One region of the Moritella yayanosii genome, then DNA from elsewhere that is predicted to be linked to it. Evidence: predicted binding sites of a transcription regulator. Region 1 holds the regulator's gene; each other region holds the start of a gene.
What was found. The regulator sigma-54, encoded in region 1, starts transcription at its own class of promoters, with help from an activator protein. The targets are predictions, from matches to a motif close to GTTGGCACGNNNNTNGNNT.
Positions count from the first base shown of each region.

Region 1 (3,220 bases):
GTAACCAGGTCGTTAATAGATTTTCAATTTGCAGCGCAAAGCTGATCACTTCCGGTTGTTGACTGAGGTAGTTAATGACCGGTTCATCAAGCCCTGTGTAAGGTTTTAATTCTGGGATCCAATGTGGATTTGGTAAAAAGCGTACGTCGAATACATAGTCTGCATCCATTGGTAAGCCATGTTTAAAACCAAATGATTGGAAGACTAAGACCAGTTGGTTTTTTTTCTTGCCTAAAATACGTTCTTTGATTTGTTCACTGAGTTCATGAATATTAAGCTCAGAGGTATCTATTTTCAGATCTGCAAGTAAGGCTAAAGGACGTAAGCGCTGTTGTTCCATTTCAATTGCTTGCGAGAGTGACAAGTCGTCTTTTGTTAATGGATGCAGGCGACGTGTTTCACTGTAGCGTTTAATAAGGACAGATTGGTTAGTATCCAGAAATAAACTGGTTAGTTCAGTACTGGCTTTTAGCTCCGCTATAATATCGTTTAATTCTTGTTTTTCTTTCGGTAAATTACGTACATCAATACTGACTGCTACTTGTTCAGTTTTGGAATTTAAGGTTTGCAGTAGTTGTGGGAGTAATGTCACTGGCAGGTTGTCTACGCAATAGTAGCCTAAATCTTCAAGTACCCGTAATGCAATTGATTTACCGGATCCGGACTGGCCGCTGACTATTATTAACTTCATTTTTTGTCCTCACATCTGCGCAGCGAATATATCGAGGACAGAGTAAAAGTTAGCTGGCTAATTTTTACTCTGTCCTCGATATAAAATATGTGCTCATTATCCCGCAATTGATTTGGATATGATATGTTTTAATTATGTCAGGAACATGAATACCTAAAGGAAAAGGGTTTTTCCTTTAGGTTATTTGTTGTGGACTAAAATTAATGGCGAATTAATTTTTCTTTATGCTTAATCACTTGGCGGTCGAGCTTATCCAGTAAGCCATCAATTGCAGCATACATGTCGTTATGTTCATGTACGGCAAAGATTTCACCCCCATTTAGATGTATTTTTGCTTCTGCGATTTGCAGTAATTTTTCGACATTTAAGATCACATGAATATTGTTAATGTGCTCAAAATGCCGCTCTAATTTGGAAAACTTGCTATCAATGTAATCTTTCAGTGAATCTGTAATGTCTACATGTCTACCGGTTAAATTAATTTGCATATATGTCTCCCTTATGAAGGTAGGGTGAGTGCTATAAAAGACTCTTGCGCTGATTAGATGGTGGTATGCTCAGTGCTTCTCGGTATTTTGCGATCGTACGTCGAGCCACCTTGATACCTTGAGCAGCAAGTAAATCAGCAATCTTGCTATCACTTAGTGGTTTCATGGCATTTTCTGCCGCCACCAACTTTTTAATTAATGCCCGAATCGCGGTGGATGAACATTCACCGCCATTGTCCGTACTGACGTGACTTGAAAAGAAGAACTTAAGTTCAAAAATACCACGTGGTGTATGCATAAATTTCTGCGTTGTTACCCGCGAAATTGTCGACTCGTGCATTTCGACTTCTTCTGCAATATCATTCAGTACCATAGGTTTCATGGCTTCATCGCCATATTCAAAGAAATCTACTTGGCGTTGAACAATACTCTTTGTTACTTTTAATAATGTCTCATTACGGCTTTCTAGGCTTTTAATAAACCATTTTGCTTCTTGCACATGAGCGCGAATAAACTGCCCATCGCTACTATTACGCTTACCAGTCGACAGATGAGAATATTCAGTGTTCACTCTTAATCTTGGCACAATGTCAGGATTTAAGTCGACTATCCACTGGTTATTTTTTTTCTTGACTAATACATCGGGAATAACATACTGCCCTTCCGACTGATCAATCACATTACCTGGTCTTGGTTCCAAGCTCTGAATTAATTGCATGATCTCTTTAAGTTGTGGTTCTTTTAATTTTGTTTTACGACTTAATTGACGGTAGTCGCGATTGCCCAATAAATCCATATGGGATTGAATTATTTGTTGGCATTCTGATAACCAAGGGGTATTTTTAGGCAAATGTCGAAGTTGGATCAATAAACATTCTTGTAGTGAGCGGGCTGCTACACCGATAGGATCAAAATGTTGAATACGTTTTAATACCGCTTCGACTTCATCTAATTCCAGTTGATCTTCGTTATTATCATCGTGTTCTTGGTGGCCGAGAACCACGCTGTGCAGGATCTCTTCGCAGCTTTGATTGAGATAACCATGATCATCGATGCCGTCAATAATAGCGACGGCAATGGCGCGATCGATATCAGTAAATGGGGTTAATTCCATTTGCCACATAAGATGTTCGTATAAACCTTCGCTGGTTGCACCTTGGTAAACCTGATCAAGTCCATCAATACCGGCACTGCCGCCGCTGTGATTTTGTATTTGTGGGGTATAGACGTCATCCCAATTACTGTCAGTAGGCAGTTCATCAGGGATGGAATCACTGGCGAGGGCATCACTGACTTCGATTTGGCTGCTATCGGTAATCGCGTCATTATTATCCGCGTTATCCGCGTTGTGTGCGTCACTACTTTCTGCATCATTTGACGGCGTGGTGTTGGGATCTTCTTGTTCCAGTAGCGGATTACTGTCTAACGCTTCTTGGATCTCTAACTGTAACTCCAAGGTCGATAATTGTAATAATCGAATAGCTTGTTGTAACTGTGGCGTCATTGCCAGAGTTTGACTCATACGAAGTTGTAATGATGGCTTCATCTAACGACTACTCTCTCTTCCTTAATGCGGCTATGTATCAATATCAAACTATAGTCGGAATTGATCTCCAAGGTATACTTCTTTCACTTTTGCGTTGGATAAAATCTCTTCTGAAGTGCCAGACGCAATTAAGTGCCCATGACTGACAATATAAGAGTATTCACATACATCCAGTGTTTCACGTACGTTATGGTCGGTAATTAATACCCCTAAACCACGGTCGCGCAGATGTTGAATGATTTTTTTAATATCGCCAACCGAGATAGGATCAACACCCGCAAAGGGTTCATCTAATAAAATGAATTTAGGATCAGCTGCCAGTGCGCGGGCTATTTCAACTCGGCGGCGTTCACCACCAGATAAGCTCATCCCTAAACTATCGCGGATATGGGTAATATGAAACTCTTCAAGTAATTCTTCTAATTTCTCTTTTCGCTGAAAACGGCTTAACTCTGGGCGCAACTCTAAAATTGCCATGATATTTTTAGTTACCGA
Region 1 covers NZ_LS483250.1:3,313,222-3,316,441, forward strand. Annotated here, with positions in the region: gene rapZ (RNase adapter RapZ) at 1-691, opposite strand, end outside; gene hpf (ribosome hibernation promoting factor) at 892-1,179, opposite strand; gene MORIYA_RS15385 (RNA polymerase factor sigma-54) at 1,211-2,725, opposite strand; gene lptB (LPS export ABC transporter ATP-binding protein) at 2,774-3,220, opposite strand, start outside.

Region 2 (3,220 bases), 570 kb from region 1:
CTCATTATTCAAGACCGTGATCGCCCAGGCATTATTCACGAAGTATCTCAAGTGCTCACACAGCACGGCATTGAATTAAAAGCGATAACAACACACTGTAAAGACTTATGGCAATCGGATAATAATCAATTTTATGCCAAACTAAAATTAGCACTACCGGACAACCTCGACCATGATAAATTCCATGTTGCATTAACAAACATCTCAGCGACACTAGAAGCTGAAATGACCGGCTTCTAATGACTGACCAATAATGTCGAATAAATCGTCGCGAATAACAAGCCACAAACAATACGGCGCCATTACCAAACCATGATAATGACGCCGCACTTCAATAACGCTTAACTGTTATTAACGCTATTTATGACACATTAATTAACGTCACCTTACCGTCTTCATCTACTTCCGCAATATGACCCTTTGGCTCTTCCATTAAGAATAAGGCCATAAAACCAATGACCGCAGTGATCGCAATGGCGTAAAAGAACATTTGCGTTGATACGATTGAATACAGCGTTAAATAGAATACCGCACCGACATTACCATAAGCACCTGTCATACCTGCGATCTGCCCCGTTAGGCGACGTTTAATCATAGGTACTGCAGCAAATACCGCACCTTCACCGGCTTGCACGAAGAATGAACATGCCATGGCGGTGGCGATCGCTAATGGCAATGACCAAGTAGCCGTAATCTGTGACATTGCATAATAACCAACGGCTAAACCAGCGGTTAAAATCAATAAGGTTTTCTTACGACCAAAGCGATCACTGATCCAACCGCCACCTGGACGTGACATAAGGTTCATAAAAGCGTAAGACGCAGCAACCATACCCGCTTCCGCCATCCCTAATCCGAATGTTTCCGCAAAGAATAACGGCAGCATAGAAATAACCGCTAATTCTGAACCAAATGTAGAAAAATATAATACGTTCAGTACCGCGACTTGTTTAAATTTATAACGTTCCATTTCAGGGACATCGTTAACAAAAATATCGCAATTTACCTGGTAGGTTTTCCAGCAATCGAGTACATACAACACCGCTAAGCCAATATAAATCGCATTAGTGGTTGTCTCGGTAAACATACTAACCTGTAATAATTTCCACGCTAATAGACCCAATGTGAGATACATAGGTAACTTCATGGACAGCAGTAAATAGAAATCGCCTTTACTGGTAACTTCCATTGCGCCGCCTTTTTTAGGACGGAAATAAGTCGCACCTTTGGGTGTGTCAGTGACATTAAAATAGTACACCACACTAAATAGCAGGCTCATTAAACCGGTAATGGCGATCGCATAACGCCAGCCATCTTCACCACCAAACAATAATGCCACTGTGGGTAATGTGAATGCCGCGGCAGCAGAACCAAAGTTACCCCAGCCACCATAGATACCTTCTGCAGTACCGAGTTCATTAGCAGGAAACCATTCACTGACAATACGGATACCAACCACAAAGCCAGCACCAATCAAGCCCATCATGAAACGCGCTATTGCCAATTGTTCAAATGTAGTCGCCAACGCAAACATAAAGCATGGAATTGAACAGACTGCTAATAACGTAGAATAAACAAGCCGAGGTCCGTATTTATCGGTCAACATACCAATAATCACCCGAGCAGGGATGGTTAAAGCAACGTTTAGAATCAGTAATGTTTTCACTTCTTCCGTGGTAAGTCCCATGCTGTCTTTAATCGCCAACATTAACGGTGCGGCATTAAACCAGACCACAAACGTAATAAAAAATGCCATCCACGATAGATGTAAGGTTTTCATCTTCCCTGAAAAAGACAATATATTAAATTTTTCTTGTCCCATAAAAATTCCCTCTAAGATATAAAAACAAAGTTTAAAAAATTTTATCTTATCTAGAACAAAGCAATACTAAGGCCAACTTAATAAAACAAAATAAAAACACTAATTATCAACAACTTACAACTTCACCTTGAAAGTGTATAGACCGACATAGAAAAATTTGCACCAAGATGGTGACAAAATGTGAGCAATGTATCATTTTGTGAGCAAGATCTCCAAACTCAGACATAGCAATAAACAGGCAGCAAAAAGCCCGCTACGTAGCGGGCTTTGCATCATTTAACCTAAGTAACCAATATTACAGTGTAATACCCGCTTTCTTAAGGTCTTTTGATGTTACTGAGTTCGGTAGTGGAACGTAACCATCTTTCACTACGATTTTCTGACCTTGTTTCGATAACATGAATTTTAAGAACTCTGTTTGCATTGGTGATAATGACTTATTTGGGTTCTTGTTAACATAAACGTATAGGTAACGAGACAGTGGATATTTACCTGATGCCGCGTTATCGAGTGATGCTGCTATGTAGTTCGTGCCTTTTTTCGCCAGCGCTACTGCACGTACACCCGATGTTTTGTAACCGATACCTGAGTAACCAATTGCATTTAGCGATGATGATACCGACTGGACAACAGATGCTGAACCCGGTTGTTCATTGACGTTATTTTTAAAATCGCCTTTACACAGCGCTTTCTTCTTAAAGTAACCGTAAGTACCCGATACGGAATTACGACCAAACAATTGGATATCACGCTCAGCCCAAGAACCTTGTAACCCAAGTTCACCCCAACGTTCAATACGCTTAGCTTCACCACATTTTAGTGTACTTGAGAAGATTGCATCGACATCAGCAATGGTTAAACCTTTAATCGGGTTATCTTTATGGACGAATACCGCCAGTGCATCGATAGCAACACGGATGGCGGTTGGCTTATAACCATAACGTTTTTCAAACGCTTCTATTTCTTTAGACTTCATTTTACGGCTCATTGGACCGAATTGTGACGTACCTTCAGTAAGAGCCGGAGGCGCAGTCGAAGAGCCAGCAGCTTGAATTTGAACATTAACACTCGGGTAAGTATATTTGAATTCTTCAGCCCACAACGTCATCATGTTGGCGAGTGTGTCTGAACCAACTGTAGATAGATTACCTGAGATTCCGCTTACTTTTTTATATTCTGGTAATTTAGGGTCTAGACCTGCTGCCAATGCGCTTTGTGAAGCGATTGCTGTCATTGATATCCCTAATGCTACAACAATTTGTTTAATATTCATTTTTACTTCTCCAAGTATAATTTTTTATTTTGTGTCTATGACTACAAGGTATATAAGCTTTGTATTTAGTGTCTACGACTACAAGTAATATAAGCATGTATCTCGTTTCTGTGACTACAAGTATT
Region 2 covers NZ_LS483250.1:3,884,896-3,888,115, reverse strand. Annotated here, with positions in the region: gene MORIYA_RS18090 (glycine cleavage system protein R) at 1-240, shown strand, start outside; gene MORIYA_RS18085 (NarK family nitrate/nitrite MFS transporter) at 362-1,822, opposite strand; gene MORIYA_RS18080 (PstS family phosphate ABC transporter substrate-binding protein) at 2,118-3,095, opposite strand.
Region 2: a site for sigma-54 is predicted at 1,881-1,899, ahead of MORIYA_RS18085 (NarK family nitrate/nitrite MFS transporter). Genes of this name have one in related genera too.

Region 3 (3,220 bases), 790 kb from region 1:
ACGTTTACGTTCAGGAGATAAACCCCGGCCAAGTGCCAAACGGTCATAAATACCTTCTTTACAGTACTTAATCATGGTTGGTGAAATATCCGTACCGACAATTTGTACATTAGGCTTCACTAAACGCTTGAGCTTTTCCTGCGTTTCAATCGCTGACATCGCAATTGAAAACGGTTCTTGGCCAGACGACGATGCCGCTGACCATATTTTTACTGGCTGACCTTTATTGATAAACTCAGGTAAGAGCTTAGCTTGTAAATATTCAAACGGATACACGTCACGAAACCATAACGTTTCATTGGTGGTCATCGCATCAACAACATCATTACGTAAATCCCGCGCTAACATGGTCATCGATTTTTGTACTAGCTCAGTTAAATTTGTCATCTTATGTTTTGCCAATAGTGGCAATAAACGACTTTTAACTAAATATTGTTTATTTTGCCCTAATACAATACCGCACTGAATCTCAAGAAATTCACTAAAACGGGTATAAACTTCATTTGACAATGTTTGCACTATTTTACTCACTTTCTATTTTAAAATATATGTATTCAATATTACAGAACACTTAGCTAGGGTCAGCTGCTTTTAATGCCTTTAATACCGCACCCGCTAGCTCATCCGGATTAAATTTGGCAATAAAGTCGTTCGCTCCTACTTTTTCCACCATCGCCTGATTAAATACACCACTTAATGAGGTATGCAAGATAACGTACAAATCACTTAATTTCGGATCATTTCGGACTTCCGCAGTCAAGGTATAACCATCCATTACCGGCATTTCGATATCCGAAATCATTAAAGCAACCAGATCGGAGATAGGTGCGTCTAATGCCATTTTCCGTAACTGATTTAAACCATCACGACCATCTTTGGCTAATACTATCTTAAAACCAAGATCAGAAACGGCTTTTTTGATCTGGTTACGCGCCACACTTGAATCATCCACAACCAGGATCACTTTTTCTATAGCTTTCTTATCGATTTCCGTGGCTGATGCTAAAATTTCAGCACTGACATCCGTTTTTACCGGTGCCACTTCATGCAGGATTTTTTCCACATCAAGTATTTCTACTAACTCGTTATCGACCTCTGTAACGGCCGTTAAATAACTAAATTTACCTGTACCTTTTGGCGGCGGTAAAATGGCTTCCCAGTTAATATTAATAATACGTTCAACGCCACCGACTAAAAACCCCTGTATTGAACGATTATATTCAGAAATAATAATAAACGCTTTGCTTAAATCCTCAATAGGACGACCGCCCGTCGCCAAGCTTAAGTCAATCACGGAAATAGTCTTACCACGAATATGGGCAACACCGCGAACAACGCTATTCAGCTTAGGTAAAATTGTGAGGTGTGGACATTGCAGTACTTCTTTTACCTTAAATACATTGATACCAAAACGCTGACGCCCGTTTAAACGAAACATAAGTAATTCTAGACGGTTTTGTCCTACCAACTGTGTGCGTTGATTGACCGTATCGAGTAATCCTGCCATTATCCATCCCCAGGTAAATGTAGCTTATTATCAAGGTGGCTTAAATATTGCTTTACCACTGTATTATTCATTTTAATTGATAGCCTACGCGTTAAGCAGTCAAAATATTGGCTCTTAAATCGTTTTATACGTAGTCTTTAATCTTATATCGGCTTAGAAACCAAAATGCTTAAATATATTTTATCGTTACTGCTGTTCTATTGTTTCAGTGTAGTTAGTTATAGTCCACTTGCTCACGCAACAACAGATAAACATCAAGCGCTTGAGAAGTTTGCGGAATCTTTTATCAAAGCGCAACTATTTACCTCTGAAAATGAAAGAGTGAGCATAGAAGTAACCAAAATTGACCGCAGAATAACAGTTAGTCAGTGTAAAGGTAATATATCAGCAGAGTTAGTCGGCAATAAAAGCTTACAACGTTCAGCGACTGTGAAGATACGTTGTGATAGCACTGATAATTGGCAACTTCATGTGCAGATAAAGATTATTCGACTAGTACCGGTCGTGGTTAGTAACCGACCTTTATCAAAAGGTAGCCTATTAACTCAACACAATACTAAAATTGAATATATGAACCGGGTATTATTACGCTCTGGTTATATTTCAGATTTAGCTTTTGTTAATAACGCGCGCTTAAAAAGGCAACTGTCGAATGCTCAAATGATCTCAACACGCGATATTTGTCTTGTGTGTAAAGGCGAAAACGTTACAATTACCAGTTCAGTTGGAAATCTAACCGTAAAAACTGATGGTATAGCTTTGGCTAACGGCATTCTGGGTGAAAAGATCAAGGTACGTAACAGTAAATCGAAACGAATTGTTTCAGGTGTTGTCCAAGCAGCAGGTATCGTCCAAATAAACTATTAAATTATGCTAAAGTTTTATTGTCATGCGTCGATAATATTTTAGTACACCTGTTTACTATTCAATAGGTACAGAAAAATGGCCATAAATTTAACCAATTTAAATAATCGTAGTCTCCAGCTGGACCAAGCGCGAAGTGCGCAGCAGAAAGCCAACGTTCGCGCGGGTAATTCTGTTCAAGCTTCACCGCAACGAATAGCACAAGGTGACTCGGTTAACATTACATCACAAGCCAAAAGTTTGACCGCTATGGAACATGATTTAGCTCAAGGTACACCCGTTAACGAGTCGAAAGTTGAAAGTTTGAAAAAAGCCATTGCCGATGGTAGCTATCAAATAGATGCGAATAAATTAGCAAAGAACATGTCTAGCTTCGAATCTTTACTCGCATAACCAGTACATTGTAAATACAGATGACAATAACAACATTACCTGAATTACTTGGTTTACAAGTTTCTTATATAGAACAGTTACTGACTCTATTAACCGCTGAAAGATCAGCGCTAGAGTCACGAGATGTCACAGCTTTAGAAAAGCTCAGTCAAAAAAAACAGCAGCAGATAACCCAAATTGCCGAGCTCGATGTAAAAATCAGTCAGCATGCGGATGCTGCAGCATTACTGACTACCTATCTTGCTCAAAAACAACAAATTGAAACCGAACTCTCTCAATGCCAAGAATTGAATGACGTGAATGGTAAACTCATTGAGCTCAATCTGCGTAATACCAAACGACTAACCGATATCATTATCCGTAGTCGCTCACGTAACAATATTACCTATGACAAGTTAGGCCGTACTCGCGGATCTTTCGCTACGCTTGGTATGTCTTTCAAATCGTAATTCAGCG
Region 3 covers NZ_LS483250.1:4,103,624-4,106,843, reverse strand. Annotated here, with positions in the region: gene MORIYA_RS19165 (CheR family methyltransferase) at 1-519, opposite strand, end outside; gene MORIYA_RS19160 (chemotaxis protein CheV) at 572-1,507, opposite strand; gene flgA (flagellar basal body P-ring formation chaperone FlgA) at 1,673-2,374, shown strand; gene flgM (flagellar biosynthesis anti-sigma factor FlgM) at 2,450-2,764, shown strand; gene MORIYA_RS19145 (flagella synthesis protein FlgN) at 2,785-3,213, shown strand.
Region 3: a site for sigma-54 is predicted at 1,542-1,560, ahead of flgA (flagellar basal body P-ring formation chaperone FlgA). Genes of this name have one in related genera too.

Region 4 (3,220 bases), 160 kb from region 1:
TCAACATTGTTCTGTGCACAGATAGTGTCAGAAATTTTAAGATCGCCTAAGCCAGTTATTGCAATGATATCGCCCGCTTCTGCGAGTTCAACATCATGACGTTCAAGACCTAAGTAACCTAATACTTGGCCAACTTTACCTTTACGCTGTTTACCGTCAGAACCAACAACAGTAACTTGTTGATTTACTTTAACAGTACCACGCGTTATACGGCCAACACCGATCACACCAACATATGCGTTGTGATCAAGTTGCGAGATTTGCATTTGGAAATCACCGTCACGATCGCCTTCAGGTGGAGCAACATGGTCAACAATAGCTTGGAACAAAGGTTCCATGTTTTCAGTTGGTTCTCCTGACTCAGAATTAGCCCAGCCATTTAGTGCAGAAGCGTAAACAACTTTAAAGTCTAACTGTTCATCAGTTGCGCCTAAGTTGTCGAATAAATCAAAGATTTGATCCATAACCCAATCAGGGCGAGCACCAGGCTTATCCATTTTGTTAATAACAACAATTGGCTTAAGACCGTGTGCAAATGCTTTTTGTGTTACGAAACGTGTTTGTGGCATAGGGCCATCAACTGCGTCAACGATCAAACATACACTGTCTACCATAGACATGATACGCTCAACTTCACCACCGAAGTCGGCATGCCCTGGAGTATCTACGATGTTGATGCGGTACTCATTCCACTGAATTGCTGTATTTTTAGCAAGAATTGTAATACCACGTTCTTTCTCAAGATCGTTAGAATCCATTACACGTTCTACATTACCACCACGTGTTTTTAAAGTACCTGATTGTTCTAATAACTTGTCAACTAAAGTGGTTTTACCATGGTCAACGTGAGCGATAATCGCAATGTTGCGTAGTTTATCTAGCACTGTGATGCCTCTGTATATTTTATATGGGTAAAAATTAGGCGGTATTGTAACCGCCTCGCTGTGATCTACCTAGCAAAATTTTGGCTCAGAGTAAAATGATTGCAATTTATTTTATTGAAAAATCGTACGATAAGCAAAAAATTAGTTCATTGTACACAGACAAAATGAATTTAGACTTTATTCAGGTGGTCATTGATGAGGCTTAATATCGCCGGTATTTTATCAATAGCATTTGAAGACGATTTTACTGGTAATCACTGAAAATAAACCATAATATCGATATCAGTAATACCGAATGTATGAGTTTAATGGCGGTAATTACCATTGCACCAAAAAGGTGCGGTAAACGCACAGCATTCGTGCAGCGGCGGACTACACCAACCAACAACATGTACATTAAAACTTTTAAATCAACAACTTAAATAGTTGGCACGTATATGGCATTATTTAGATCATGATTGTTTACAGTCAACCACTTTAAATGAAGCCATCATATTGATGACACCGGAGGTTATTTATTATGTCAGCAGAAAGCGTATTAGCTCTAATTAAAGAACAAGACGTTAAATTTGTAGATTTACGTTTTACAGATACGAAAGGTAAAGAGCAGCACGTTTCTCTACCACATCATCAGATTAATGCCGGCTTCTTTGAAGATGGCAAAATGTTTGATGGTTCATCAATTGAAGGTTGGAAAAGCATCGACGAATCAGACATGATTTTAATGCCCGATCCAGCAACAGCCGTACTTGACCCATTCACAGAAGTAACCACTCTGAACATACGTTGTGACGTACTAGAGCCTGCAACAATGCAAGGTTATAGCCGTGACCCTCGTTCAGTAGCAAAACGAGCACTTGCATATTTACGCTCAACCGGTATCGCTGATGATGTATTCTTCGGTCCGGAACCAGAGTTTTTCCTATTTGATGATGTTAAATACAAAACTGACATGTCCGGTAGCATGTACAAAATTGACGCTGAAGAAGCAAGCTGGAACTCTGATAAAGAGTACGAAGGCGGCAACATGGGTCACCGTCCAAGCGTTAAAGGTGGTTACTTCCCTGTATCACCGGTTGACTCTGCACAAGACATCCGTAGCGCAATGTGCCTAATAATGGAAGAAATGGGCTTAACAATTGAAGCTCATCACCATGAAGTTGCAACTGCAGGTCAAAACGAGATCGCAGCACTATACAACTCAATCGTTGAAAAAGCGGACGAAGTTCAAATTACCAAATATGTTATCCATAATGTGGCTCACGCTTACGGCAAAACAGCAACATTTATGCCTAAGCCACTGGTAGGCGATAACGGTTCAGGTATGCATTGTCACCAATCACTACAGAAAAATGGCGAAAATATTTTTGCTGGTGATCTGTATGGCGGCCTATCTGAAATTGCACTTTATTACATTGGTGGTATCATCAAACACGCAAAAGCAATTAACGCATTTGCTAACCCAACAACTAACTCGTACAAACGTTTAGTTCCTGGTTTTGAAGCACCCGTAATGCTAGCTTATTCAGCGCGAAACCGTTCTGCATCAATCCGTATCCCAATCGTACCATCACCGAAAGCGACCCGTATTGAAGTACGTTTCCCAGATCCAGCAGCAAATCCATATTTAGCATTCTCTGCAATGTTAATGGCGGGTATTGACGGTATTAAAAACCGCATTCACCCTGGTGATGCCATGGATAAAGATTTATACGACCTGCCAGCAGAAGAAGCAGCTGAAATTCCACAAGTTGCCTCTTCACTACAAGAAGCACTATCCGCACTCGATACTGACCGTGATTTCTTAACGGCTGGTGATGTAATGGCTGACGATACTATCGATGCTTACATTGCAATAAAAGCACAAGAAGTTGAAAGACTGAACATGACAACTCACCCAATTGAGTTTGAAATGTACTACAGCGTATAATTTGTTATTCATACAAATTAATCTAAAAAAACCCGCTATTTAGCGGGTTTTTTATTTGTTAATTTCATGTAACTAGGTGAGAATAACCATATAAATCAATAAAAACAGACAGGATGTCGCTATGCAACACGTTATGTTATTAATATTAATACTCACAAGCCATGCCAGTGTCGCCGCTATTTATCAATGGACTGATGAACAAGGTATCACCCATTTTTCTGATAACGAAAGTAAACCTGAATCTGCCACAGAAATTGATGTGAAACTCACACCGCCGTCTATAGCATCACTGATTCAATCAAGAACACCAGCAGCAAGTGCTGCAAATACAAGTAATACTGACATGCTTTTAATACCGATTGGCGTTAGTATTAACAGCCCTATCGATCAACAAACCTTACGCAGC
Region 4 covers NZ_LS483250.1:3,151,695-3,154,914, reverse strand. Annotated here, with positions in the region: gene typA (translational GTPase TypA) at 1-884, opposite strand, end outside; gene glnA (glutamate--ammonia ligase) at 1,405-2,814, shown strand; gene MORIYA_RS14610 (DUF4124 domain-containing protein) at 2,936-3,220, shown strand, end outside.
Region 4: a site for sigma-54 is predicted at 1,310-1,328, ahead of glnA (glutamate--ammonia ligase). Genes of this name have one in related genera too.